Regions from separate parts of the Devosia rhizosphaerae genome, predicted to be linked through region 1. Evidence: predicted binding sites of a transcription regulator. Region 1 holds the regulator's gene; each other region holds the start of a gene.

The links. The regulator LexA, encoded in region 1, represses DNA repair genes until DNA is damaged. The targets are predictions, from matches to a motif close to TGTTCNNNNTGTGTTCNG.
Region 2: the regulator LexA is predicted to act here: its motif matches at 4,949-4,966, upstream of QOV41_RS16365 (PA0069 family radical SAM protein).
Region 3: the regulator LexA is predicted to act here: its motif matches at 4,271-4,288, upstream of recA (recombinase RecA).
Region 4: the regulator LexA is predicted to act here: its motif matches at 5,042-5,059, upstream of ruvC (crossover junction endodeoxyribonuclease RuvC).

Annotation. Positions count from the first base shown of each region.
Region 1 covers NZ_CP126539.1:2,191,542-2,198,725, reverse strand. Annotated here, with positions in the region: gene moaC (cyclic pyranopterin monophosphate synthase MoaC) at 1-322, shown strand, start outside; gene QOV41_RS10890 (molybdopterin molybdotransferase MoeA) at 319-1,521, shown strand; gene lexA (transcriptional repressor LexA) at 1,647-2,360, shown strand; gene QOV41_RS10880 (IlvD/Edd family dehydratase) at 2,415-4,223, opposite strand; gene QOV41_RS10875 (2-dehydro-3-deoxygalactonokinase) at 4,507-5,439, shown strand; gene QOV41_RS10870 (2-dehydro-3-deoxy-6-phosphogalactonate aldolase) at 5,439-6,050, shown strand; gene QOV41_RS10865 (SMP-30/gluconolactonase/LRE family protein) at 6,047-6,925, shown strand; gene QOV41_RS10860 (beta-galactosidase) at 6,934-7,184, shown strand, end outside.
Region 2 covers NZ_CP126539.1:3,326,067-3,333,250, reverse strand. Annotated here, with positions in the region: gene QOV41_RS16390 (ABC transporter ATP-binding protein) at 1-274, shown strand, start outside; gene QOV41_RS16385 (site-specific DNA-methyltransferase) at 347-1,480, opposite strand; gene QOV41_RS16380 (ribonuclease HII) at 1,582-2,277, opposite strand; gene QOV41_RS16375 (hypothetical protein) at 2,454-3,041, shown strand; gene QOV41_RS16370 (HAD-IA family hydrolase) at 3,058-3,732, shown strand; gene QOV41_RS16365 (PA0069 family radical SAM protein) at 3,735-4,883, opposite strand; gene QOV41_RS16360 (MDR family MFS transporter) at 5,267-6,757, shown strand; gene moaB (molybdenum cofactor biosynthesis protein B) at 6,817-7,184, opposite strand, start outside.
Region 3 covers NZ_CP126539.1:1,634,427-1,641,610, reverse strand. Annotated here, with positions in the region: gene QOV41_RS08010 (DMT family transporter) at 1-257, shown strand, start outside; gene alaS (alanine--tRNA ligase) at 305-2,944, opposite strand; gene recA (recombinase RecA) at 3,122-4,192, opposite strand; gene araD1 (AraD1 family protein) at 4,455-5,450, shown strand; gene QOV41_RS07990 (aldo/keto reductase) at 5,507-6,526, shown strand; gene QOV41_RS19850 (DUF2237 family protein) at 6,523-6,654, opposite strand; partial or broken gene QOV41_RS19845 (DUF2237 family protein) at 6,731-6,904, opposite strand; gene cckA (cell cycle histidine kinase CckA) at 6,910-7,184, opposite strand, start outside.
Region 4 covers NZ_CP126539.1:951,971-959,154, reverse strand. Annotated here, with positions in the region: gene tolR (protein TolR) at 1-156, opposite strand, end outside; gene tolQ (protein TolQ) at 158-868, opposite strand; gene ybgC (tol-pal system-associated acyl-CoA thioesterase) at 1,063-1,464, opposite strand; gene QOV41_RS04640 (rhomboid family intramembrane serine protease) at 1,457-2,017, opposite strand; gene QOV41_RS04635 (metallophosphoesterase) at 2,014-2,814, opposite strand; gene ruvB (Holliday junction branch migration DNA helicase RuvB) at 2,838-3,881, opposite strand; gene ruvA (Holliday junction branch migration protein RuvA) at 3,878-4,495, opposite strand; gene ruvC (crossover junction endodeoxyribonuclease RuvC) at 4,492-4,998, opposite strand; gene QOV41_RS04615 (GGDEF domain-containing protein) at 5,377-6,114, shown strand; gene QOV41_RS04610 (YebC/PmpR family DNA-binding transcriptional regulator) at 6,164-6,910, opposite strand; gene QOV41_RS04605 (TIGR00282 family metallophosphoesterase) at 7,051-7,184, opposite strand, start outside.

The DNA.
Region 1 (7,184 bases):
CGACGCACTCGCAGTGGCGCGCGTGGCCGGCATCATGGGTGCCAAGAAGACTTCCGAGCTCATTCCGCTCTGTCATCCCATTCCGCTCACCAAGGTCAACGTCGAAATCGAAGCCGAGAGCGCCGAGGCCATCCGCATCACCGCGACGGCTGAAACAACTGGACAGACCGGCGTCGAGATGGAAGCACTGGTTGCTGCCTCTACCGCGGCCCTCACGCTATACGACATGGCCAAGGCAATCGACCGCGCCATGGTCGTCAGCGATATCTGCCTGCTCGAGAAGTCGGGTGGCAAATCCGGCGACTACATGCGGGCGCCATGAGCCTTCTTCCGGTCGACGACGCGCTGGCCCAAATCCTCAGCCGTGTTCCCCCAGTAACGCCGGAAATTGTGGCCCTGCCCGAGGCGGTGGGCCGCGTCCTCGCCGACCCGATCATTGCCACGCACGACCAGCCGCCCTTCAATGCCAGCGCCATGGACGGTTATGCCATGCGGGCCGCGGACGTGAGCGACGGGGCGCAGCTTCGGGTCGTTGGCATGTCTCAGGCCGGCGCAGCCTTCAGCGGGTCTGTTGGGGAAGGAGAAGCGGTCCGCATCTTCACTGGCGCGCCAGTCCCCGTCGGCGCCGACACCGTGATCATGCAGGAAGAGGCGGTGCGCGAGGGCGACCTCGTCCGCTTCACGGCCCCTGCCCGGCTTGGCCACAGCATCCGCCCCACGGGTGCTGACTTCGCTACTGGTCAGACGCTGGTCGCGGCGGGCACGCGCCTCACGCCCATGCAGATCGCCGTGGCGGCTGCAGCCAATTGCGCCGGGCTAACCGTAGCCCACCGGCCGCAGATTGCCCTCGTGGCGACGGGCGATGAGCTTGTTCTCCCCGGTACTCCACTAGGTCCCGACCAGATCGTCGCCTCCAACAGCTTTGGGCTTGCTGCCATGCTCGCGCCCTATGCCGAGGCAGTGACGGATCACGGCATCATTGTTGATGACGCAGCCCTGCTGCGCTCTCGCCTGGGTGCGGCGCTGGCTGCCGAGCCGGACATCCTCATCACCACCGGCGGCGCGTCCGTGGGCGAGCACGACCTCGTCCAAGGTGCATTGAAAGATCTGGGTGTCGCGCTCGACTTCTGGCGCATCAACATGCGCCCCGGCAAGCCGCTGATGTTCGGCAGCAATGGACGAACCCTGGTGTTCGGCCTGCCGGGCAATCCCGTCTCGGCCATGGTCACGGCCACTGTTTTCATCAAGCCGGCACTCCGCCATTGGCTGGGCTACGACGAGCCTGCGCATTGGCGCCTGCCTCTCGTCGGCCCCACGCCGCCAAACACCGCGCGTCGGCACTTCATGCGGGCCCGCCTCGTGCAGACGGATGCCGGGCCGATGCTCGACCCGATCGCCCAAACCGATAGCGGGCACACCTCCTCGCTCGCAGATGCCGACATGCTGATCGTGCAACCCGAGCATGATCCCGGCCAGCCCGCCAGAGCAGTTGTCGAAGCACTACCGATAGACGGATTCTGAAGCGAGAAAGTCGTTCAGGATCCGTTCATCTTTAAGTCCCACGGAATGGCAATGGAGATATTGCAGAACATAACTGGAACACCTATAGTCGTTCTGCCTATGTTCCGATTCTCGCCGAGGGGCCAATGCTGACGCGCAAACAACACGAGCTGCTGATGTTCATCCACGAACGGATGAAAGAAAGCGGCATTCCGCCGTCCTTCGATGAGATGAAGGATGCCCTCGATTTGGCGTCGAAATCCGGCATTCACCGGCTGATCACCGCCCTGGAAGAGCGCGGTTTTATCCGCCGCCTCCCCAATCGGGCGCGTGCGCTTGAAGTGGTCAAACTCCCGGACTCGATGAACCCAACGCTCGGTGGTCGCCGCGCCCGCTTCGAACCTTCAGTCATCGAAGGCAATCTCGGCAAGGTCGCTTCGCCCCCATCTCGCATCAGCGCCGGCGAGGACTATGCTCGGCCGATTTCCATCCCGGTCATGGGCCGCATTGCTGCCGGTACGCCCATTGAAGCTATCCAGAGCCACTCCCACACCATCGCCGTGCCACCGGAAATGCTGGGGCCCGGCGAGCACTACGCACTGGAAGTGCGCGGCGACTCGATGATCGAGGCAGGCATTTTCGACGGCGACACCGTGCTCATCAAGAAGCAGGATCAAGCCTCGACGGGCGAGATCATCGTGGCCTTGGTGGACGACGAGGAAGCAACCCTCAAGCGCCTGCGCCGCAAGGGGAACACTGTGGCACTGGAAGCGGCCAATCCGGCTTATGAAACCCGCATTTTCCCGCCGGACCGCGTCAAGGTGCAAGGTCGGCTGGTGGGCCTGCTGCGCAAGTACTGAGTAGATTTAGCTGACATGAGACAAGGCCCGCCGATTGGCGGGCCTTCTGCATTCCTAGTGATTGTCGCGAGGGACGCCGTTGGTCTGGGCAATCCGCTGATATTTGTCAGCGCCTCGGAGAATCGCCCCCTCGCCCAGCTGGCCAACGATGTTGCGCTGGATTTCCTGCCAGGGTGTCTGATGGGCTGGGTATTTGTAGCCGCCCGTTTCGGCCAGTTGCTGACGGCGGGACGCGATTTCCTCGTCCGAAATCAGGATGTCGGCTTCACCCTTGTTGAGATCGATGCGAACCCGATCGCCAGTCTGGAGAATGGCGAGGTTGCCGCCAGCTGCCGCTTCTGGCGAAGCGTTGAGGATCGAGGGAGAGCCAGAAGTACCCGACTGACGACCATCACCGATGCAAGCTAGGGAATGGATGCCCTTCTTGATGAGGTAATCGGGTGGCCGCATGTTCACCACTTCAGCCGCACCAGGGTAGCCGATGGGCCCCGCGCCGCGCATGAACAGGAGCGTGTGCTCGTCGATCTCGAGCGACGGATCATCGATCCGGTGGTGGTAATCCTCAGGCCCGTCGAACACCACGGCCTTGCCTTCGAACATGCCGGGATGCACCGGGTCCGAAAGGTAGCGCTCCTTAAATTCGGGCGAGATCACGCTGGTCTTCATGATGGCATTGTCGAACAGATTGCCACGGAGCACCAGGAAGCCCGCTTCGCCCTTGAGCGGCTGATCGAAGGGACGGATGACCTTGTCGTCCTGAATGGGCGTGCTGCGGCAATTCTCACCAATGGACTTGCCGTTGACCGTGGGCGCGCCCTCGCGGATCAGTCCCTGCTTCATCAGCTCGTTTACGACGGCCGGAACGCCGCCGGCGTGATAGTAGTCCTCGCCTAGATACTCACCAGCCGGCTGCAGGTTGACCAGCAGCGGCACCTTGTGGCCGTGCTCCTGCCAGTCATCGATGTTGAGCTCGACGCCGATGTGCTTGGCAATCGCGTTGATATGGATGGGCGCGTTGGTCGAGCCGCCAATAGCGGAGTTCACGACGATGGCGTTGACGAAATTGTCCTTGGTCAGAATGTCGGAGGGCTTGAGGTCCTCATGCACCATGTCGACGATGCGCTTGCCGGTGCGGTACGCGATTTCCTGCCGGTCGCGGTAAGGCGCAGGGATCGCCGCCGAGCCCGGAAGCTGCATGCCGAGCGCCTCGGCCAGCGAGTTCATCGTGGTCGCCGTCCCCATGGTGTTGCAGTAGCCGGTCGAAGGTGCCGAAGACGCCACAAGTTCGATGAACTGCGGGTAGTCGATTTCGCCAGCGGCCATCATCTGGCGAGCTTTCCACACGATGGTGCCCGAACCGGTGCGTTCGCCCTTGTGCCAGCCATTGAGCATGGGCCCAACAGACAGGGCAATGGCCGGGATGTTGACCGTCGCCGCACCCATCAGCATTGCCGGCGTGGTCTTGTCGCAGCCAATGGTGAGCACCACACCATCCAGCGGATAGCCGTAAAGCACTTCAACGAGGCCAAGATAGGCGAGATTGCGGTCGAGCCCGGCAGTTGGCCGCTTGCCGGTTTCCTGGATCGGATGAACCGGAAACTCGATTGCAATGCCGCCGGCCTCGCGAATGCCTTCGCGAACACGCTCGGCGAGGACCATGTGGTGCCGGTTACAAGGGCTGAGATCCGAGCCTGTCTGGGCGATGCCGATGATCGGCTTGCCGGACTGCAATTCCTCGCGAGAGACACCGAAATTCATGTAGCGCTCGAGATAAAGCGCGGTCATGTCGGGATTGTCTGGATTGTCGAACCAGGCTCGCGAGCGCAGCTGCTTGGGCGCGCCGTTGCCATTACCTGCCGTCATCTGTCGTATCTTTCCTTGAGTGGCCGTCGGCGCAAGCGCCAACGTTGGAACAGTTCTAACACGGCTGCACCGAGATTAAATGCCTTGGCACCGAAAAAATCATACTAATGATCGGAAGTGGAGAACCCGTCGCGACCTGCCGCAACGCGCGTCGGGCCTTACTCAAGGAGGAGACAGGTCGACCCGGCCGTCCTTTGCTGTCGCGACGCAGGCGGAGAATGGGGCTGGCTGGAATTAGATTCGGTCACTAGTGTCGCCCGCCGAGGCGGACGGGGAGAATAGATTGAGCGCCAAGATGGATTGGATAGCGGTGGACTGGGGCACATCCAACCTCAGGGTCTGGGGCATCGCTGCCGATGGCTCGGTGATTTTTGAGCGCCGCTCCGACAAAGGCATGGGCAAGCTCCAGCGCGACCAATTCGCTGGTGTTCTGATGGAGCTTCTCGCCGACACTGGACAAGAGGGCCAGCCCACTGAAGTCTTGGTTTGCGGCATGGCGGGCGCCCGGCAGGGTTGGATGGAGGCGCCATATTTGGAGGCACCTACCGATCTGCGCGATCTTGCTGCAGGCGCAGTATACCCAGCAATGCCAGACACTCGCTATCGAGTCGCAATCCTGCCTGGCGTCTGTCAGCGCGGCGGCAATGACAACGTCATGCGTGGTGAAGAGACACAGCTGCTTGGCCTCGCGGCCACTTACACGGACTTCGCGGGCGTTGTCTGCATGCCCGGCACTCACTCCAAATGGGCTGTGCTCGATGGCACAAGGATTGAGCGGTTCTCGACCGCCATGACCGGAGAGCTGTTCGAAGTCCTGCGCACGCAATCAGTGCTGCGGCACTCCTTGCAGGGTGATCTCGACGGCCCAGCACGCGCGGAAGGCTTCGAGGCAGGCGCGATGGCCGGGCTCAAGAATCCGGGTCAGCTGCTTGGGCGGCTGTTCGAGATCCGCGCCGGTTCGCTGCTGTCCGATCGCCAGCCCGACTGGTGCGCCGGTTTTCTATCCGGGCTACTCATCGGTGCTGAAATTGGCGCCAATCGGCAGCTGATCGGTACCGCTCCGGTACCGCTCATAGGCTCACCGGCTCTTTGCGCCCTATACGCGCAAGTGCTGGAGTGGGCCGGAGCAAAGGGTGAATCCGTGGACGCCACCACTATTGTACTCGCGGGATTGAAAGCCGCCCGTGACCGCACCGCTAGATCGGAATTGATCTGATGAACCACAGACATCTCATTGCTATCCTTCGCGGCATCACGCCATCAGAAACTATCCCCGTCTGCGAGCAACTGATTGCCGCAGGCGTGACCATGATCGAGGTGCCGCTCAACTCACCCGATGCACTTATCAGCATCGAGCGGGCGGCCGAGCACCTGGGCGGCGATGCCATGATTGGCGCGGGAACCGTGCTGAGCGTGGCGGATGTGCAGGCCGTCGCCAGTGCGGGAGGCACATTCGTCGTATCGCCCGATACAAATGATCAGGTGATCGGCGAAACGAGACGCCGCAATCTCCTGTCCTACCCGGGTGTATTTACCCCCAGCGACGCCTTCTCTGCCATTCGGGCTGGCGCGACGGGGTTGAAGTTCTTCCCCGCTGAGGTGCTCGGTCCCAAGGGGATAAAGGCCATGCGTGCTGTGCTGCCTCCCGAACTGCCGGTTTATGCCGTGGGGGGAGCGAACCCGGACAATTTCCATGAATACTTCGCAGCTGGTTGCACTGGCTTCGGACTCGGCACCTTCCTCTATAAGCCTGGGGTCACCGCCAGCGAGGTTGGAGACCGGGCGCAGAAGGCTGTAGCTGCCTATGACATTGGGAGCACCGCATGACCGAAAAAGCATCCCTTCTCATCGACAGCCGCTGCTCACTTGGCGAGGGCCCGTTCTGGCACCCAGGGCGACAGCAGCTGTTCTGGTTTGACATCAACAACAAGGCGATGTTTGCCGCCACGCCCGAAGGTGAAGTTGCACAGCGGTGGGAGCTACCCGAGATCGTCGCGGCAGGTTCGATCATCGACCATGACAATCTGGCGGTGGTGACGGAAACCGGGCTCAAGCGCTTTCACCTCGAGCACGGCATGGGCGAGACCATCATGCCGATCGAGGCGGACAAGACAGCAACACGCTGCAACGACAGCCGCGTGCACCCCTCCGGCGCGTTTTGGATCGGCACCATGGACCGCGGCAATGAGGAAGGTGCCATCGGTGCGCTCTATCACTACCGATCGGGCAAGCTGACGCCGCTCAAGACCGATATCCGCATCCCCAATGCAACCTGCTTTGCGCCCGATGGCCGCACCACCTATTGGACGGATACACCCACCAAACAAATCCTCAAGGTGGCTACCGATCCTGAGACGGGTCTGCCCGTCGGCGAGTGGGAGCTCTTTGCCGACGTTTCGGATGAACCTGGCTATCCCGACGGCGCCGTCGTCGACAGCGAAGGCTATTTGTGGAACGCCAAATGGGGCGGCGCCTGCGTCGTTCGTCACGCACCGGACGGAAGCATCGAGCGGACCATCGAAGTGCCTGTAAGCCAAGTCAGTTGCCCCGCGTTTGGCGGACCAGACCTCAAGACGATGTTCCTGACCACCGCCAACAAGACCATGAGCGCCGAGCAACTCGCCAAGGAGCCGACGGCAGGGGGCATCTTCTCCATCAAGCTTGATGTCGCCGGCCTCGCCGAACCCGACCTCGCACTCTAGAGACCATCATGACCGCACCCAGCCTCGGCGTCTGCTATTATCCCGAACATTGGCCCGAGGACTGGTGGGAGCGTGACGCCGCCCGTATGGCCGAGGTGGGTATCCAATGGGTCCGCATCGGCGAGTTCGCCTGGTCGCGGCTGGAGCCCACGCCCGGCAACCTCCAGTTCGATTGGCTCATCCGAGCCATGGACGTGCTTGGACAGCATGGGCTCAAGGTCGTTTTCGGCACCCCGACCGCAACGCCGCCGCGCTGGAT
Region 2 (7,184 bases), 1.1 Mb from region 1:
CCGGGCCTTTCTCAAGGACCCGTCCGTGCTGATCTTCGATGAGGCGACCAGCGCACTCGATAGCGAAAGCGAGCTCGCCGTGCAGCGTGGTTTGATGGCGTTGGCCGAAGGGCGGACCACCATCGTGATCGCGCACCGCCTCTCAACCGTGCGTCACGCCAACCGCATTGTGGTGCTGACGCCCCAAGGCATCGCGGAGCAGGGAAGCCATGAGGCGCTTCTCGCGGCCGATGGCATCTATGCCAGCATGCAACGCACGCAGGCGCGGATCTGAGGCCACAGAAAAAGGCCACCGGGGTAAACCGGTGGCCATAAAGTAGAGCCCGATGGCGATTGGAGGTCAGTATCAGGCAGAAAGCAAATCAAGTTTTGCACGGATGCCCGTGCGCAGTTCGTCAATGGGAGCGATGCGGTCGCCCTGTTCGTGGTGCCAGAAGGTCCACCCGTTGCATGCCTCGGCGCCCTGAACCAGCGCGCCCACCTTGTGGATGGAGCCCTGGTGAGTGCCCGAGACGAGTGAGCCGTCTGCACGAACCATGGCGGAGTAACGGCGACCGGAGTCAAAGAGTTGCGCTCCCGGCTCAATCAAACCTTGCTCCACCAGAGAACCGAACGGGATCCGCGCCTCCTTACGTTTGGGCGTGACCGACTGCAGCGCTTCGAAGACGCCCGGCCGGATTGTAGCGATCCTTTTCAGTGCTGCGTTCACATAGGTTCCTTCGCGCTCGATTCCGATGAAGTGCCGCCCCAACTTGCGCGCGACAGCACCAGTGGTGCCGGTGCCGAAGAACGGATCGAGGACGACATCGCCCGGCTTGGTGGTGGCGTTGAGAATGCGGAACAAGAGGGCTTCGGGCTTTTGCGTGGGGTGAACCTTGTCCTCGTTCTCGTCCTTGAGGCGTTCGGTACCGGTGCAAATGGGAAAGAGCCAGTCGCTCCGCATCTGCGTGTCGTCATTGGCGAGCTTCATCGCCTCGTAGTTGAACGTAACGCGGCTTTTCTGGCTGCGTGCGGCCCAGATCAGCGTTTCGTGGGCATTGGTGAAGCGGGTGCCGCGAAAGTTCGGCATCGGATTGGCCTTGCGCCAGACAATGTCGTTGAGCATCCAGAAGTCGAGATCCTGAAGCGCCGTGCCGACGCGGAAAATGTTGTGGTATGAGCCGATCACCCAAAGGGCGCCATCGGGCTTGAGCACGCGCCGGGCCGCCTGCAGCCAGGCACGCGTAAAGGCGTCGTAATGGGCAAAGCTCTCGAACTTGTCCCAGTCGTCATCCACCGCATCGACCCGGCTCTGGTCGGGGCGGGTTAGCCCCTGGTCCAACTGCAGGTTGTAGGGGGGATCAGCAAAAATTAGATCAACCGAGCCGGCCGGCAAGGCATTCATGTGGTCGATGCAATCACCCACAAGAATGGTATCGATCGGGAGACGCTGTGCCTCCTCCGCAGCGGCCGAAACGGCCGTACGCGCGGTACGCAACATACACTTAACCCTAACGCAGTACTAACAAGCCCGTTATAGCGGGCGGGGGTTAATGGAGCGTTCTTAAGGGGTTAGCAGGGGGTTAAGAGGGGTGTGCCCAGTCAGGCGGAGAGCGCCAGGGTAAGCCGCAAGCGAGCCTCTGCCACGGGAGCAAATTCCTCGCGGTGATGGCGGCAGGGGCCGTGCTCGGTGAGGGCGCGCATATGCTGGGGCGTGGAATAGCCCTTGTGGCTGGAAAAGCCGAAATGGGGCGCGTCACAGTCCATGATCCTGCACATGCGGTCGCGCGTGACCTTGGCCACGATGGACGCAGCGGCGATCGAGACAGACCGGGCGTCGCCGCCGATCAGCGCCAACCCGTCGCAGGGCAGGCCCATGGGCACGTCGCGGCCATCGATCAGCACGCGATCGGGGCGCAGCGAGAGCGAGCAGGCCGCGCGGGCCATGGCCCACAGCGTCGCGCCGCGAATATTGCGCGACAGGATGATCGAGGGTGGCGCCACAACAACCGAGACCACGGCAGTGGCAACGATCTGCTCGAAGAGGGACTCTCGCTCGTCTTCACTCAGCTTCTTGGAATCGTTGAGCCCCGGTGGGATGCGCTCGGGGTCGAGCACCACCGCCGAGACCACGACGGGACCGGCCAAAGGGCCGCGACCAGCTTCATCGACGCCGGCGACCACGCGCGCGCCACGCGCATTGAGCGCAAGCTCATGGCTATAGTCGGGCTCGGTCTGGACGGGCGAATCGATCAACATTGCCGCCAGCATGGCTGCTGGGGTGTTCCAGTCAATCACCAGACGATCACAGCCGCGCCAGCATCGTCAGAAGAGGCGGTTGAGCAGTATTCAATTCCGATGGGATCAGGGCCTTTAGGTCGAGTCCTTCACCACGATCTCTCCTTTGCCTTCTGCCCGCCGCGCTGCTGGGGTATCAGGAAAAGTGCTGACCCGCAGTTCATCGAAAGTGAACCATGAACATCCGAACCGGCCTAGCCTTGTCGCTGCTCGCTGCCTCGTCCCTGGCCGTGTCCGCGGAGCCGTTCCACCACCCGTTTGGGGAGTGGCGGGAATATAACCGCGATTGGCTGGCGGCCTGTCCGGACGAGATCGATGAGGATGGGGCGAGCTATTATGAGTTTTCGTGCTTTGCCAGCGCGGGTAGCCAGGAGCTCAATTCGGCCGGGTTGCCGGCCTACAAGCTCTCGGTGATCCGCAACCGGCTGACCGGCACGCTTGACGTCACCATCACCGTCGCTGCCGATGGTGTGGAAGTTGACGAAAGCCGTCCCCTGGCTCTCGAGTTTAGCGGCGAGCCAGCAGTTGAACTGCTGGTCGGGGAGGCGCTGGAAACCCGCCATAACACGATCAACCAGTACTTCCTCGCCGATCCCGCACAACTAGAGAGCGTATTGGCGAAGATGAAAGAGCGCACTTCCGTGACGATGGGGATCCCGGTTAAAGGGGAGCGGAAAGTTCGGCAGGTCTGGATATCGCTGCAAGGCGTGCTGGCTTCGCTCGATTTCATGGAAGCCTATGCGCGCCGCGTTGCGCAGTACTGAATAGAGAACCATCCAGATGCCTGCCAAGCCAGGAGCCTCGCTGCTCTTTGACATCGACGGAACGCTGGTGGACAGCGATCCGCTGCACCTCGTAGCCTTCAACGAGGCTTTCGCGCCGTATGGCCATAGCTTCGACAAGTCACGCTTCGTCGCCGAACTGCAGGGCCGTGCGAACGAGGCGATCGCGGACGATTTTCTGCCGGACCTGGCCCATGACGACGCCATGGCCGTGATGGCCAGCAAGGAAAAGCGCTTTCGCGAGATTGCCAAAGACGGCGTTGACCCGGTGCCAGGCCTTTTGGCCCTGCTCGACTGGGCCAACGACCACGGTGTCGCAGTGGTCGCGGTCACCAATGCACCGCGGGCAAATGCTGAAATGCTGCTTGAAGCGCTGAGCCTTGTCAGCCGTTTTGCTCATGTGGTGATCGGGGCCGAGCTGGCCCATGGCAAGCCGCATCCGCTGCCTTATCTTAAGGGGTTGCGGCTCGTCGGCGGCAGAGCCGAGCATGCTGTGGCATTCGAGGATTCCCGCGCCGGCATGGCCGCGGCCAAGGCGGCCGGCATTGCCACCGTCGGCATCATGACGGGCCTTGACGAGCAGCAGATGGAGGAGGCGGGTGTCAGCCTGTCCGTACACGACTTCGCCGACCCGCGCGTGCTCGAACTCGTCGCTCGAACCACGTTGGAGTAGGCCTAAAAGAGGCTCATCTGCCGGTCTTCGAGCCGCGGCGCGACAAAGAGGTCGCTGCGCAGCACTGGCAGTTTGCCATCCAGGCCATAGCGCTCGCGCGCCTTGTCGAAGCGCTGGCGGAGGAGGGTCGCGTATGGGCCCTCGCCGGTCATCCGAGTGCCCCAGCGGGAGTCGTAATCCTTGCCGCCACGGGTGTCGCGGACCAGCGAGAGGACATGCCGCACCCGGTCGGGGAAATGGCGCAGCAGCCATTCGCGGAAAACGTCGCGTACTTCGCCGGGCAGGCGCAGCAGGATCATAGCGGAACTCTTGGCGCCCTGCGCTGCGGAGGCATCGAGGATGCGCTCGAGCTCCATGTCGTTGATCGCCGGAATCATGGGGGAAGCAAAGACGGCGGTGGGCACACCGGCTTCGCTGAGGAGCCGCATTGCTTCGAGCCGGCGGGCAGGCGAGGAGGCCCGTGGCTCCATCTTGCGGGACAGCTTGTGGTCCATCGAAGTCATCGAAATGGCCACCTTCACCAGCCCGAGCTTGGCCAATTCGGTCAGCAAATCAAGGTCGCGAATGATCAGCGCCGATTTCGTGGTGATCATCACCGGATGGCGCGTCTCCAGCATGACTTCTAGAATACCGCGCGTCAGCTTGTGCTTGCGCTCGGCGGGCTGGTAGGGGTCCGTATTGGTACCCATGGCAATCGGCTTCACCCGATAGCTCTTGGCGCCCAATTCCGCCCGCAGCGCCTCCACAGCGTTGACCTTAACGTAGATGTCTCGCTCGAACTCAATCCCCGCCGAGTGCCCGAGAAAAGCATGGCTGGGCCGGGCATAGCAGTAGGAACAGCCATGCTCACAGCCGCGGTAGGCATTGAGCGAGCGCTCGAACCCGATGTCCGGGCTGTCATTGCTGGTGATGATGGTCTTGGCGCGCTCGGTGTGTTCCACCGTTTCGAAGATCGGTAGCGGCTCGACGGTGGACCAGCCATCATCAATGTTCTCACGCACATGCTTTTCAAAGCGCCCTGTCCGGTTCGACTGCGCGCCCCGCCCACGAACACGATCGGGATCCAGCAGCTCCCGCCGCGCCAGATCCGCGTCGCGACTGCGGCTCAGTCGTTCAAGGGCCTCAAAGGAAGGGGCCTGATAAAGGGCCATGTTCGTTCTCCTGATGGATCCTCGAATCGGGAGGAAACCTCACGGCACAGATGTAGCAATCAGGCTAGAACAAAACAAGAACTTAGCGGTAGGAATACCATCGGGTCGAATGCTGCTGAGCAGCAGGTGCAAAGCAGAACTGCGACAAAATGGCTGGACGAGCGAACGCATGAGGCATAAACCGGCCAACCCTGCTGCTACGGCGTGCATGGTTGGATCAGGGCTTCCCCACTCCCGTCGGGTCGGACGGAGGTGCAGAGCCCCAGGCCTGAACGTCACCTGCTGACAACCACTGTCACATCGGTCCGCCAAGGTCCTGTCGAAACAGACTGGGCCCAATCGTCGTCCCGGCAGACCACACATACTCATCGCGAGGGAGCATCATGAGTACCGACGCCACACCATTCGACACGGCCCCTGCAGCACCGGCGTTCGCCCAGGATCATGCCGCCAGGAACAAGCTGGTCATTGCTCTGCTGCTGGTTTCAACTTTTGTCGTGTTCCTCAATGAAACCATCATGAGCGTGGCCATTCCGCACCTGATGGTCGATCTGGGCGTCACCGCAAGTGCCGCCCAATGGCTGACCACTGGTTTCCTTTTGACCATGGCAGTGGTGATTCCGATCACCGGTTTCCTGCTGCAGCGGATGGACACGCGGCCCATCTTCATGGTGGCCATGTCGACCTTCACTGCGGGCACCCTGATCTGCGCGGTTGCGCCAGGGCTCGAGCTGCTCGTGCTCGGTCGCGTCGTGCAGGCTGTCGGTACTGCAATCATGATGCCGTTGCTGATGACCACGGTGATGTCGCTGGTGCCACCGGAAGCACGCGGCAAGACCATGGGCAATATCTCGATCGTCATATCTGTCGCGCCCGCCATCGGTCCGACCATTGGCGGCTTCATCCTCGCCAATCTCGATTGGCGCTGGATGTTCATCCTGGTGCTGCCGATCTCGATCGGCGCACTGGCGCTGGGTGCCCGCAAAATCCAGAACGTTTCCACCCCCCGCTACGCGCCACTCGACATTGTCTCGGTGGTGCTGTCGGCACTTGCCTTTGGTGGGCTGATCTATGGGCTCGCCAGCTTTGGCGAAGGCATGGCCCATGCCGGCGAGGCTCCAACCGTGCCACTGTGGCTGCCGCTCGTGATTGGTGGCGTAGCGATGGCGCTCTTTGTCTGGCGGCAATTGCGCCTACAGAACGAGGATAAGGCGCTGCTCGACCTCAGAACGTTCCTGTCGCCCAACTACCGGGTTTCGGTGGGCTTGATGCTCGTTGCCATGATGGCGCTTTTCGGCACCATCATCCTGCTGCCGATCTATCTGCAGAACGTCGTCGGCCTGGACACCCTGCAAAGCGGGCTAATGCTGCTGCCGGGCGGGCTCGTCATGGGCCTGCTCGGGCCCGTCGTTGGGCGTCTGTTCGATCGCGTTGGGCCGACCGTGCTTGTTGTGCCCGGAACAGTGCTGGTTTCGGCCGTGCTCTGGGGCATGACCCTGGTGGGCCAAGACACGCCCATCTGGGCCCTTCTGGCGGGGCACGTGGTGCTCAGCATCGGGCTGGCGCTGATCTTTACGCCGGTGTTTACCTCGTCCATGGGGTCGGTGCGCAAGGAGCTCTACTCCCATGCCAGTGCGATCCTGGGTTCGGTGCAGCAACTGGCAGGCGCTGCGGGCATCGCGCTCTTTGTGGCGGTGATGACCATCCGAACCGCTTTGCTTGCGGCTGCAGGTCTCGACCAGGTGGAGGCTCTCGCCGGTGGCATCCGCCTCGCGTTCACGGTCGGAGCGGTGATCTCGCTGTTCGCGATCCTTGCCGCCTTCTTCATCCGTCGTCCGGAAGGCGGCGGACCAGAGATGGGTCATGGTCACTAGAAACGAGAAAGGGCGCCGCGAGGCGCCCTTTTTGTATGGGCGATCAGATCGAACCTGGTTCAGCGCTCACTGAGGCGCGGCATCAACTCGACGAAATTGCACGGCTTGTGGCGATAGTCCAACTGATGGGTGAGTATGCCTTCCCAAGCATCCCGGCAGGCCCCGCGCGATCCGGGTAGGCAGAAGACAAAAGTCGTGCCAATGAGGCCGGCGGTTGCACGCGACTGCAGGGAACTGGTGCCCACCGTAGTAGCCGAATACTGGTGGAAGAGCACCGAAAAGCCGTCCATCCGCTTGTCGAAGAGGGGCTCGACGGATTCGGGCGTGACGTCGCGGCCTGAAAAGCCCGTACCGCCAGTGGTCAGCACCACATCGACATCCGGATCGGCAACAAAGGATTGCACGGCGCGTCGGATCAGTTGCACAT
Region 3 (7,184 bases), 560 kb from region 1:
GCCTCTTGGGCGGCGTGGGCGGGTTGCTGCTGATTGGCGCCACTCGGCGCACTGTGGCCAATTTGATTGCGCCGGTGCAGTACAGCCAACTGATCTGGGCCATTCTCTTCGGCGCGCTTTTCTTCGGAGAGTACCCGGACTGGATTGCCATTATCGGCATGCTGATCGTGGTCAGCGCCGGCATGCTAAACGTCTTGACAGAGAACCGTCCGATCCGCTGGAAGCCCCGCGTCTTCTTCTTCCGCATTGGCCAATAAAAGGGCCCCGCACCATCATGCGGGGCCCTCTGAATTTGCACTGATCCTCAGATCAAGGCGCGGATGGCCGTTAAAGCGTCCTCGGCCTTGCCACCGTCCGGGCCCCCGGCCTGGGCCATGTCCGGACGTCCGCCACCACCTTGCCCGCCCAGGGCTGCGGCACCGGCCTTGACGAGCTCGACGGCCGACTTCTTGCCCACCAGATCTTCGGTGACGCCCACGGCGAGACCAGCCTTTCCATCTTCGGTGACGCCGACGATGGCGACGACCCCGGACCCGACCTGCTTCTTTGTTTGATCTACGAGCCCACGCAAATCCTTGGGCTGCAGGCCCTCGACCACGCGGCCGACAAAGGCAACGCCATTGATGGTTTCGGGCCCCTCCGCCTTGGCCGAGCCGCCACCCATGGCGAGCTTCTGCTTGGCATCGGACAAGGAACGCTCGGTGCGCTTGAGTTGCTCTTGCAGAGCGGCAATCCGCTCCAAGACATCCTGAGTGCCGGAACGGAGGAGACCCGCAGCGGCACCGACGATCGCTACATTTTCATTGCCACGGCGCCGCGCTGCATTGCCGGTGAGCGCTTCGACACGGCGCACACCAGCGCCCACGGCACTCTCGGCTACCACCGAGACAAGACCAATGTCGCCAGTACGGCGAACATGGGTGCCGCCGCACAATTCAACTGACCAGCCAAGCCCGTTGCCGGTCGGCTGCCCCATAGAAACAACACGGACTTCGTCGCCATACTTTTCGCCGAAGAGGGCACGAGCGCCCGATTCCTTGGCTTCTTCCACCCCCATCAGGCGGGTTTCGACGGGCGCATTCTGCAGGATAATCGCATTGGCCAAATCCTCCACCTCGGAAATTTCCTCGGGGCTCATCGGCTTGGTGTGGACAAAGTCAAACCGCAGCCGGTCTGCCGAGACCTGCGATCCCTTTTGCGCCACGTGATCTCCCAAGACGAGGCGCAAAGCCTCGTGCAGCAGGTGCGTCGCCGAGTGATTGGCCCGAATGGCGGAGCGCCGTCCGTGGTCGACAAGCAGTTCCACCGCTTGGCCGGGCTTCAGCGTGCCGGCGGTGACCATCACCTTGTGTGCGAAGACGCCGTGAAATTTCTGCGTGTCCGAAACGGTCGCTTCAACCCCCTCGCCCATGAGTTGCCCCGTGTCCCCCACCTGACCGCCACTCTCGGCGTAGAAGGGGGTTTGATTGAGGACAACATAACCCTCCTCGCCAGCGGCAAGAGCTGCGACTTCCGCTCCGTCCTTCAGCAATGCCTTGATCTCGCCCTCGGCGGTTTCAGTCTCATAGCCAAGGAATTCGGTGGGACCGACTTTGTCCGCCAAGCCGTACCACACCATGTCGGTGGCGGCTTCACCTGAGCCCGACCAGCTCTTGCGCGCCTCGGCCTTCTGGGCCGCCATGGCGGCATCGAACCCGGCCTGGTCCACCTTGATGTTGCGGTTGCGCAGGGCATCCTCGGTCAGGTCCAGCGGGAACCCATAGGTGTCATAGAGCTTGAACGCGGTTGCTCCATCCAGCACGGCACCCTCACCAAGCCCGCGCGTCTCATCCTCAAGAATCTGCAGCCCACGACCCAGCGTCTTGAGGAAGCGCCCCTCTTCAAGGCGCACCGTCTCGGCAATCATCGCCTCGCCGCGGCTGAGCTCGGGATAAGCCTGGCCCATCTCGCGCACCAAAGCGGGCACGAGTTTGTAGATAAGCGGTTCGCTGGCGCCTAACAGGGTGGCATGCCGCATAGCCCGGCGCATGATGCGGCGGAGGACATAGCCACGCCCCTCATTGGAAGGGAGCACCCCTTCGGCAATCAGGAAACTCATCGATCGCAAATGATCGGCGATCACGCGGAGGCTCCGATTGCCTCCCCCGTCGACATCCACACCCGTGGAATTGGCGGCAGCGTTGATCAGCGCCTTGAAGAGGTCGATGTCGTAGTTATCGTGCACACCTTGCATGACGGCCGCGACACGCTCCAGGCCCATGCCGGTGTCAATGGAGGGGCGCGGCAGCGCGGTCCGCGAACCGTCTCCATGCTGCTCGAACTGCATGAAAACGAGGTTCCAAACCTCGATCCAGCGGTCGCCATCTTCCTCGGGCGATCCCGGGGGACCGCCCCAGACATGCTCGCCATGGTCGTAGAAGATCTCCGAACACGGGCCGCAGGGGCCGGTATCGCCCATCTGCCAGAAGTTCGACTTGGCTCCAAGCCGAACGATGCGATCTTCCGAGAGGCCGGCAATCTTCTTCCACAGCTCAAGTGCCTCGTCATCATCCTGATAGACGGTGACCATGAGCTTCTCCTTTGGAAGCTGCCAATCTTTCGTCAGGAGGTTCCAGGCGAGCTCGATCGCATGATCCTTGAAGTAATCGCCAAAAGAGAAATTGCCGAGCATCTCAAAAAAGGTGTGATGCCGCGCAGTGAAGCCCACATTGTCCAGATCGTTGTGCTTGCCGCCGGCACGAACACACTTCTGCGCCGAGGTAGCCGTGGAATAGGGCCGCTTTTCAACTCCGGTGAAGACGTTCTTGAACGGCACCATCCCGGCATTGGTGAACATCAAGGTGGGATCGTTGCGCGGAACGAGCGGGCCTGATGACACAGCTTCGTGCCCATTGCGGGCGAAGTAGTCGACAAAGCTCGAGCGAAGATCGTTTACGCTGGTCATCAATAGGCTTTCGTGGCGGAGACTGGCGCGAAGGCGCCCCGGATATTTGGCAGGCTTTCTATCGTGCCGCCTGCCGCCCTGTCCAGCATTGCGGCGGCAGCGAGGCCGCGACAAAACAGAAAAGGAGGGCGCCGCATCTGCGGCGCCCTCCTAACGTTTCCTTGCATGGGAACTGACTTATTCGTCGGAGGTGTCTTCTTCGCCACCGGCCACCAGCAGCACCTCGCCCAGCAGCCCCGAACTCTCGCGCACGCCTTGCTCGATGGTGGCTGCGATCTGGGGATTGTCCTTGAGGAACTGACGGGCATTTTCGCGCCCCTGCCCCAACCGCTGGCTGTCCCAGGAGAACCAGGCACCAGCCTTTTCGACGATCCCCGACTTAACGCCGAGATCAAGCAGCTCGCCCGTCTTGGAGATACCCTCACCATACATGATGTCGAACTCGACCTGGCGGAACGGTGGCGCCAGCTTGTTCTTCACCACCTTGACGCGGGTCTGGTTGCCGACGATCTCCTCGCGATCCTTGAGTGCACCGATGCGCCGGATGTCGAGACGAACCGACGCGTAGAACTTCAGCGCATTGCCGCCCGTCGTGGTCTCAGGCGAACCGTACATCACGCCGATCTTCATGCGGATCTGGTTGATAAAGATGACGAGACACTTGGACTTGCTGATCGAGGAGGTGAGCTTGCGCATGGCCTGGCTCATCAGACGAGCCTGCTGGCCAGGAAGGCTATCGCCCATCTCGCCTTCCAGTTCGGCACGCGGGGTGAGCGCCGCCACCGAATCCACCACCAGCACGTCGATTGCCCCAGAGCGCACCAGTGTGTCGGTAATTTCGAGGGCCTGTTCACCAGCATCAGGCTGTGAGATCAGCAGATCATCGACATTGACCCCCAGCTTGCGAGCATAGATCGGATCGAGCGCATGCTCGGCATCAACAAAGGCGCAAATACCACCCTTACGCTGCGCCTCGGCAATGACATGTAACGCCAGCGTCGTCTTACCTGAAGATTCCGGCCCGAAGATTTCGACGATGCGACCTTTGGGCAAACCACCAATGCCCAGGGCGATATCGAGACCGAGCGAGCCCGTCGAGATGGACTCCACCTCAATGGAGGAGGCTTCGCCCAGACGCATAATCGAGCCCTTGCCGAAATTGCGCTCGATCTGGCTGAGCGCCGCAGCAAGTGCCTTGTCCTTATCCATCGATCCACCTTCAACAACGCGCAGTGAGCTAGCCATGATGTGTCTCCTTATTCCACGCTCTGGATAGCCGTGCAACGCACCGGTTCCGCAGTGGGTTTTCAGTGAATGTGCTTTGTTTGTTCTCATTTTGTTTCAGCCAAGTCAAGGGACAAAATGAGAACAGATATAGGTGCGCAAGAGAATCGAGTCCGCCTTTGGCGTGGCGGGCGAAAAGTATGATTTTTCTGCTTGCGCTTCCATCGATGTCTGCGTTTTATGCGCGCCAGTTTCGCCCGCGGGGGCGTCCAGCGGAGGAGCCGCCATGAACCTCATCCAGTTTCTCGATCACGACGGCAACCGGCTCGTTGGGGCAGTTGACGGCGGCACGGCCCGCGTGGTGACCGGCGCCAAGAGTGTCTACGCGCTCGCGCTGGCGGCGATGGAGCGGCAGGTGGGCCTTGCAGCGTTGGTGGCTGAACATGGGCTCGGCGACGCTGTCGATCCCGGCAAGATCCTGGCTGAGGGGCGCATGCTCGCCCCCATCGACCATCCTGATCCGGCCCATATGCATGTGACCGGCACCGGCCTTACGCATCTGGGCTCGGCCGCTACTCGCGACGCCATGCACAAGTCGGCCGCACCGCAGGCCGAGGAGACCCTGACCGACTCCATGAAGATGTTTCGCATGGGTTTGGAGAACGGTAAACCGGCAGATGGCAGCAAGGGTGTGCAGCCGGAGTGGTTCTACAAGGGCAACGGCCACATCGTCGTCAATCCGGGTCACCCGATCCCATCGCCATCCTTTGCGCTCGACGCCGGCGAAGAACCCGAGATGGCGGGCATCTATGTCATCGACCAGCATGGACAGCCGCGGCGGCTGGGCTTCGCGCTCGCTAACGAGTTCTCGGACCATGTGACCGAGCGCATCAACTATCTCTATCTCGCCCATTCCAAGCTGCGCGCCTGCGCCTTTGGACCGGAATTGCGGCTGGGGGACCTGCCCGAGAACGTCGAAGGCATGTCCCGCATCTATCGCGACGGCAAGGTGCTTTGGGAAAAGCCCTTCCTGTCGGGCGAGGCCAATATGAGCCACACCATCGCCAATCTCGAGTATCATCACTTCAAGTATGAGTTGTTCCGGCAACCGGGTGACGTGCACATTCATATGTTCGGCACCGCCACCCTGAGCTTTGCGGACGGTATCTCGACGCAGCCCAACGACGTCTTCGAGATTGAGGAGGCGCAGTTCGGCGCACCCTTGCGGAACCCGGTGCGCGTGCAAGACGAGCATCCCGTCATCGTCGGCCAGCTGTATTGAGCTTGAAGCTCATCCACTAACATGTCAGTTATCCCCTTCATCTGGAGGGGATAACGATGAGCGCACGCCAGTTCGAGAAACGCCGCATCGGCCAAACCGAACTCGAGATCACCACACTGGGTCTGGGCGGCGCTTCTCTTGCCGGGATCTTCTCTCGCGTGCCGGCAGAACAGGCCCGCGCCACCATCGCCCACGCGCTCGAGATGGGCATCAACTATCTCGATACCGCCCCACAATATGGCTATGGCCGGTCCGAGCATCTGATGGGGGATGTGCTGCGGGAACGGCGGCAGGACGCAGTACTCTCGAGCAAGGTGGGACGCCTGCTACGCCCCTTCGGCACGGACCGCTCCAGCCCTCACAACTGGGTCGATCCCCTGCCCTTCGACCAAGTCTACGACTACTCCTATGACGGCATCATGCGCTCGCACGAGGATAGCATCCAGCGACTGGGCGTGGATAAAATTGACGTTCTCTATGTGCATGACATCGGCACGATGACGCACGGCGTAGAGGGCAATCGCCCGCTCTGGCAGCAATTGGAAAGTGGTGGTTACCGCGCCCTGCGCGAGCTGCGGGACGGAGGCGTTGTTAAGGCGATCGGGCTGGGGGTCAATGAGTGGCAGGTGCTGATGGATGCCATGGCGCTGGGCGACTGGGACGTGTTCCTCCTGGCCGGGCGCTATACGCTCCTTGAGCAGACCTCGCTCGAGCCGTTCATGCGCACGTGCCTGGAGCGCGGATCCTCGGTGGTGATTGGCGGGCCGTTCAACTCAGGCGTCCTGGTCGGCGGATCGACGTTCAACTATGCCAAGGCGCCTGACGACGTCGTTAGCAAGGTCCGGCAAATCGAGGCTGTCTGCCGGGAGTTCGATGTCCCCCTCCCGGCGGCGGCGCTGCAGTTTCCACTGCTGCATCCAGCGGTCTGCAATGTCCTGCCCGGGCCACGCTCGCCAGAGGAGTTGGATGGCATCCTGGCCTGGTGGGATGCCCCGATTCCCGATGTGCTCTGGATGCGCCTTGCGGAACAGGGCCTGCTGGCGCCCGGCACACCTATTCCGGGCGGCACGGCTTAGTTCAGATCGAGCGCATAGCTCTTGAGCACCTCGAGCGGAATTAGTCCCAGCACGGCTTGGTTGGTGGCGCGTAGATAAACGCGCGGTGCCAAACCGGCTGCGTGGGCCTGCGCCCAGCGCTGCGCCACGAGGCACCAGCGATTCTGGCACGAGGCCGGGAAAGGACATCTCCGGGCGCGGTGTCGATAGATCATTCCCGACCGTGGCGGAAAACGCCAAGAACTCGGCCGTCGCCTCTATGCAAACCAGATGCACCGCGGCCTCGTCAGGACCGGCAGCGCAATAGCCCGTGCGGAAAAAGCCCGTCAGCGGATCGCTCGAACAGGGCTGGAGCGATTCGCCGAGCACGTTGCGTTCCCCCGGGCCGGGCTGCCCCATCATGTTCAATTGCCGCGCTTCTCGAGCTTTTGCAGCACTTCCTTGACCTTGGAATTGATCTGGTCGAGCGAATAGGGCTTCGGCAGGAATTCGACGCTTTGGTCGTCCTCGATGTCGCGACGGACGCTCTCCTCAGCGTAGCCCGAGACAAAGATGACCTTAAGGTCAGGCATCGTCTTGCGGACATGTTTGAGCAGAGTGGGGCCATCCATTTCGGGCATCACGACGTCCGAAATCATGAGGTCGATCTTGAACTCGATGTCCTCGAGAACTTCCAGCG
Region 4 (7,184 bases), 1.2 Mb from region 1:
CGTCATCATCGGCGCCGCCACCATGAAGATGATGAGCAACACGAGCATCACGTCCACCATTGGGGTGACGTTGATCTCGCTCATCACGCCCCGGCTCTTGCGACGACGGCGGCGACCCCCACCTCCGCCGCCGCCTGCGGTTGCACCCATACCCATGCTAGCGGTTCCGTGCTTCGAGCTGGCGGGAGAGGATGGTGGAGAACTCGTCGGCAAAGCCCTCGAGCCGCCCGATGATCTTGCCGGCGTCGGACGACAACTTGTTGTAGGCAATAACGGCGGGGATAGCCGCCACGAGGCCAATGGCGGTGGCAAAGAGCGCTTCGGCGATCGGGCCGGCGACAACCGCCAGATTGGTGTTGGACGAGGCCGCAATGGCGGTAAAGGCGTTCATGATGCCCCAGACGGTGCCGAAGAGGCCGATAAATGGACCGGCCGAACCGACCGTCGCCAGGAAGCCAAGGCGTTTTTCGAGCTGCTCGCTTTCGCGGGAGATCGCCACGTCGAGCACCTTGTCGAGGCGCTGCTGCATGCCGACGAAACTGGCTGCGTTCTGCTCGTGGCTGCGCTTCCATTCTTTCATGGCAGCAACAAAGACCGAACCCAGACCGCCCGAGGGCTTCTCGGCTTCGCTCTGGTAGAGCTCTTCCAGCGACTGGCCCGACCAGAAGGTGCGCTCAAACCGATTCATATCCGATTGCATGCGGCGGTAGGCGATGGTCTTGTCGATGATGATCGCCCAGCACCAGACAGAGGCTGCCAGCAGGCCCAACATGACGGATTTCACGATCCAGTCAGCGGCCCAGAACAAGCCCCACATGGACAAGTCTGCGTGGGGCGCAACAGCTCCCACAGTCTCCACGGCTTCCATGCAGTGATCCTTTTTCGGCCCGGTTCCACACACCCCGGCCCCATGACGCATGGCGATGAGGTCGAAATCTGTCAAAATTAAGAGAAATGCTGTGCATCGCAGGCCTTTGCCGGCCGGCGCGCGGGCGCAGCTTCCCTTTGTGCCAAGTATGGTCAATGAGAGGTTAAGAAAGAGATTCTGCGGAGCGGGCCGGACTAACTTCTAGCTGCCAGTCGCTCCAGCAGCAGGCGCGGCATCCGCGCCGGACCGCCGCTGGTTTTGATGGCCGCAACCACGACTGTGGCCCGCGTCAGCACCTGCTCGTCACGCAAAATTGCCTGGCTGAGGGTGAGGCGGGCGCCGGTGACCTTCTCGATGGTGGTTGAAACGGTCAGCAGATCGTCGATGCGGGCAGCTCCATCGAACTCGATCTGCATCGATCGAACGGCGAAGGCGACACCCTGCTCCGCCAGCTCCACATGATGCACGCCCTGTACCCGCAGGAACTCGGTACGCCCGCGCTCGAAGAACTTAAGATAGGCGGCGTGGTAGACATTGCCGGAGAAATCGGTGTCTTCGTAGTAGATGCGGACGGGGAAAGTGTGCGGCTCAGCCATGCTCACGCAATAACGTAAAGGCGCGGCGCGATCGAGCCATGACGATGCCGACCAGCGCACCGGCAATGATTGGGGGCCCATGAATGTCCTGGAGATAGACCACATAGGCCGTTCCGGCGAGATAGAGCAGCACCAGGGGCACGCGCACGATCCAGCGCACCTCGCGATAGCGTGCCCAGCCCGCCAGCGTCAATCCGACCAGTCCCCCCAAGCCCACGGAAAGCCCACCGCCGACGGGATACCAGAGGACGGCGAAAAGCTCGGCCGCCAGCACGCCGCCGACAAATGCCACAACCCAGGCGAGACGGGACCAGTGCTGTTCGACAAACCAGCCGATGAACAGCAGCCCGACAAGGTTGAAGATGATCTGAAGCGGGCCGTTGGTGTGGATAAAGGCGCCGCTCGCCATGCGCCAGAGCTCGCCGGCAAGGACCCGCTCTGCTTCCCAGCGCAGATGGCCAACCAGCTCCGGCCAGATTGTCTGAGCGGTGACAAAAAGCAGCATGATCGCAGCGACGACAAGGGTCAGCCATGGCCAGCGCAGCCCGATCATTCCTTTGCCTGCTGGCCCAGTTCGATCAGCAGCATCTCGGCGGGAGCACCCAAGCGGATCGGCAGCCCGGAATAGCCAAGGCCACCCGAAACGATGAGGTGGCGGTCGCCTTCAATCACGTGGCCATGGAGAAAGCGCTGCCCGAAGCGGGAGGGCACAACGGGCGCGTAGCCGAAGAGGGTGACCTGCCCGGCATGGGTATGACCGCTGAGGGTCAGCGCCACGCGTTCTGGAACGTCAGGGAAGATGTCCGGCTCATGCGCCATGAGGAGGATGGGCTCGTCCGTGGTAACCTGAGCCAGCGTCGCCGGGAGGTCGTCGAGGCCAAAGCCGAGCCTGACCTTCTCACGCTTTGGCAGAAGTGCGTATTGATCGCCGAGACCGGCTAACCAGAAGCCGCGCCCCTGTGTCTCAAGACGAGCGGCTTGGTTGATGTAGACGGGTAGGTTCACCGCGTACAACGCAGATGTGACAGCCGCAGCTTCAGCCGCACTGCCGCTTCCCAGCTTGTAATCGTGATTGCCTAGAATGGCATGCACGCCGAGTGGAGCAGAGAGCGCCGCCAGAGGCTCAGCCCAATCACTAGCTGCCGGGCGGCTGAACCGCGGCCCGTCGAGATAATCGCCCAGGAGCAGGATGATGTCCGGCTTGAGCGCGTTCGCTTGAGCGCAGATGGCAGCGAGGCGCCGCGCATTCATCCAAGGGGTGCACAGATGAAAGTCGCTCAGTGCGACGATGCGCAGCGGAAAGTCAGCCGGCCATTGCGGCAGGTGCGGCGCGTAACTCGCGACACGCACCCATCTGCCCCGCTGCCCATCCATCAGTCCTCGCTCTCCGCGTCGTCAAAAAGGATGGTCTGCATGCCCACGAATCCTTGCGGCACCGCGCGGTTCATATGCTGGAACGCAGTTCCTGTCAGCATGCGGCCTCGAGGCGTGCGCTGGATGAAACCCTGCTGAATGAGGTACGGCTCGACGATTTCCTCGATGGCGTCGCGCGGTTCGCTGAGCGCGGCGGCAATAGTTTCGATGCCGACAGGGCCGCCATTGTAGAAGTCGGCGATGGTAGAAAGGTAGCGCCGGTCCAACTGGTCGAGCCCGCGCGCGTCCACGTCGAGACGCAGCAGCGCCTTGTCCGCTAGCGTACGGGTAATTTCTGCCGCGCCATCCACCAGCGCAAAATCGGTCACGCGGCGGAGCAGCCGACCGGCGATGCGCGGAGTGCCGCGCGAGCGCCGTGCAATCTCCATGGCGCCATCGGGGGCCATGGGCATGCCGAGGAGCCGCGCACCGCGCGTTACGATCTGCACAAGTTCTTCGGGCGTGTAGAAGTTGAGCCGCACCGGAATACCAAAACGATCCCGCAGGGGCGTCGTCAACAATCCGGCACGGGTGGTGGCGCCAACCAGCGTAAACTTCGCCAGATCGATCCGCACCGAGCGGGCTGCCGGACCCTCCCCGATAATAAGATCGAGCTGGAAATCCTCCATGGCCGGATAGAGCACTTCTTCGATGGCGGGATTGAGCCGATGGATCTCGTCGATAAAGAGGACGTCCCGATCTTCGAGATTGGTCAGCAGCGCCGCAAGATCACCGGCCTTGGCGATCACCGGGCCGGACGTAGCACGAAAACCCACCCCAAGCTCTTTGGAGATGATCTGCGCCAGGGTGGTTTTTCCCAGTCCCGGCGGACCAACGAATAGGACGTGATCAAGCGCTGCGCCGCGCTGCTTAGCGGCTTGAATGAATACTTCGAGATTTGCCCGCGCGGCGGCCTGGCCGACGAACTCGGAAAAGCCGGAGGGCCGGAGGGAGACATCAAGCGGTTCATCGCGGCCGGCTGCGGGAGAGGTGAAGTCGCTCAACTGCTCAACTCCCTGAGGCCAAGGCGGATCAGCTTTTCGGTCGGTGTGTCATCGCCTTCCCGCGCAACGATTCGGCTCAGCGCGGCTGAAGCCTGAGCGCTGGAATAGCCGAGATTAGTCAGCGCCGAAACGGCATCGGCGACATTGCTGGCAGCTATGCCCTCGCCCAGGGCAGATTGCAGGCCCAGCGTGCCTGCATCCATGCCACCGAAGGCGGGGACCTTGCCCTTGAGTTCGGTGACAACGCGAACGGCAAGCTTGGGTCCAACCCCACTGGCGCGGCCGATCATGGCTTTGTCTTGCAGCGCAATGGCGCTGGAAAGGTCCGAAGGCGTCAACACGGAAAGGATGGCGAGGGCCACCCGAGCCCCTACGCCCTGAACGGTCATGAGGAGGTTGAACCAGGATTTTTCAACGTCGTTGGCAAAGCCATAGAGCCGGATCATATCTTCGCGCACGATCGTCTCGATGAAGAGAACTGTCGCCTCTCCCACGCGCGGCAGGCTCTGCAGGGTCCGCGTGGAGCAGAACGCCTCGTAGCCGACGCCGCCACAGTCGATCAGCACCCAATCATCGCCGAAGCTGTCGACAAGACCCTTTAGTTTGCCAATCATGCCAGTGCTCTCATACGCTGCGCCGAGACGCGGTGATGGGCGTGGCAGATCGCAATCGCCAGGGCATCCGCCGCGTCGGCTCCCTTGAAGTCCGCGGTGGGCAGCAAAGTGCGCACCATCAGATCGATCTGCCCCTTGTCCGCATGGCCGGTGCCGACCACCGACTTCTTGACGAGATTGGCAGCATATTCGGCTACCGGCAGCCCACGCGCGGCCGGGGATAGGAGCGCCACGCCGCGCGCCTGGCCAAGGATCAGCGCCGAGCGGGCGCCCGCGTTGACGAACGTCTCTTCGACGGCCGCCTCTTCCGGTTCGAAGCGGTCCAGCACCTCCCCCAGCGAAGAAAAGAGTGCTGTCAGCCGTTCGGCAAGCGAGCCTTCGACTGGAGGCTTGATGGTGCCTGCGCCAACAAAGCTTAGCCGATTGCCCAGGCTATCGATGACCCCCCACCCGCAACGGCGCAGGCCCGGGTCGATGCCAATGATTCGTGTCGCTAGGCTCATGACGCCATCCTTAATGAACTGACCGACACCTACCAAGCCCCAAGTGAACAAATCAGAAACGCCAGCTTGGCAGCATCAGCAACGCTTCAAATTTTACCGATCTGCAGAAGGGTACATTCATGGCCAGAGGCCTAACGTGCCGCTTCGGGAACGCAGGAAATCAAACCAATGTCGGTCAACAATGTTCAGCGGCAGCACCGCTCTGCCGCAACAGCAGGAAACCGTGGCACAGCGCGACGATGGTCCTGCAACTCTCCGCCCTGACGATACTGCCCAAAAGTCTGCCGAACTCGCGCCATGGCGCTTTCCGCTTTTTTGCAGTGAGACTATCCAATGGTATCGTCGAAGACTTTGGTTGCCCTTCAGAGTTGGTCAAGCGTGGGCCGCTGGACCGTGCTCGGAACGCTTGCCTGTGTTGCCGTTGCCGTGGGGTTTAACGCCCTGCTATTCGCGGGTCTCGGCCCCGTCGCGCACCAACGCGCCATGCTCAGCGCGACGATCCTACCCACAGTGTTGGGATTGCCGCTCTTTTTCTACTTAAGCATGCGGGTGCGCGGTCTAGCCATCACCAATCTGCGTCTTGGCATGGTGGCTCGAACCGACAGCCTAACCGCTTGTCTCAACCGCGGTGCCTTCACCGCAAAGGCCTCCACGATCCTGGACCAGCAGGACAGGGACGCAGGCGGCGCCCTGTTGATGATCGACGCGGACAACTTCAAGACCATCAACGATGCCTACGGCCATGACGCCGGCGACGAAGCGCTGACGATCATCGCGCGTTCCATCCGCACCGTGCTGCGGGCCGGCGACCTTGTCGGTCGAATGGGTGGCGAGGAGTTCGGCGTGTTCCTACCCAAGGTGGACCAGCGGGAGGCCGAGGCGATTGCTGAACGCATCCGGCGGTCGGTCAATCTCGCGGTTTTCACCCCCGATGAGCGGCAACGGCCGCTTTCAGTCAGCATTGGTGGCGCGGTATTCCGCGGCCGCTCGAGCTTCGCCGAGCTTTTCCGCATTGCCGACCAGCGTCTCTATGATGCCAAGCAGACCGGCCGCAACCGCACTGCGGTCATTCACATCCAGGGCGAGCCCACCGCTGAACTGCGCCAGACGGCATAAAAAGGGGCGGCCCGAAGCCGCCCTGTGCCGAAATCTCTGCGGCTGGGAATCAGCTGGCCAGCTTGGCCGCATCCTCGTCGCTCATCTCGAAGTTAGTATAGACGTTCTGGACGTCGTCATCTTCTTCAAGCGTATTGATGAGCTTCATCAGCGTTGCACCCTTTTCGGCATCGATTGCCGTGTTGGTCTGGGGGCGCCAGATGGCCTTGACGGATTCGGCTTCCCCTAGCGTGCTCTCGACCGCGGAGGACACCTCGGCCATGCTTTCGAAGCTAGTATAGATATAGTGGTTTTCGTCGTCGCTCTCGACGTCGTCGGCGCCCGCCTCGATGGCCGCTTCCATCACCTTGTCTTCCGAGCCGACCGCGGCCGGATAGGTGATCTGGCCAACGCGGTCGAACATAAAGCCGACCGAATTGGTTTCGCCCATGGCGCCGCCGTTCTTGGAAAAATAGGAGCGCACATTGGAGGCGGTGCGATTGCGATTATCCGTCAGCGCCTCGACAATGATGGCGACGCCACCAGGACCATAACCTTCGTAACGAATTTCGTCGTAGTTCTCGCCATCGGAACCCTGCGCTTTCTTGATTGCACGATCGATATTGTCCTTGGGCATGGACTGGGCGCGGGCATTGGCCACGGCAAGGCGCAGGCGCGCGTTAAAGGCGGGGTCGGGCATGCCCATCTTGGCGGCTACGGTGATTTCGCGAGCCAGCTTGGAGAAAACCTTGGACCGCACAGCGTCGGACTTGCCCTTGCGGTGCATGATGTTTTTGGCGTGTGAATGGCCGGCCATTCGGTAACCTCGGATCGTCGCTACTGATGAATTGGCCGCCTTATAGTGGCCGAACTGCCAAAAGGAAAGTCTCGCGGCGCCCGCCCCCTCAGCGATCCCGCGTCCGCATTCGGTGTTGATTTTGCCGATACGTTCGCTGCCTAAAACTCCGGCAGCGCCTGCGACAGCGAACCGCCAATGCGAACGGGCAGGACCTTGGTGGCGAGGCCCGAGCGAGTATCTGTTTCAACAGCAACCCCGCACAAGGTAGCCTCCCCCTCAGCGGGGCTGAAAC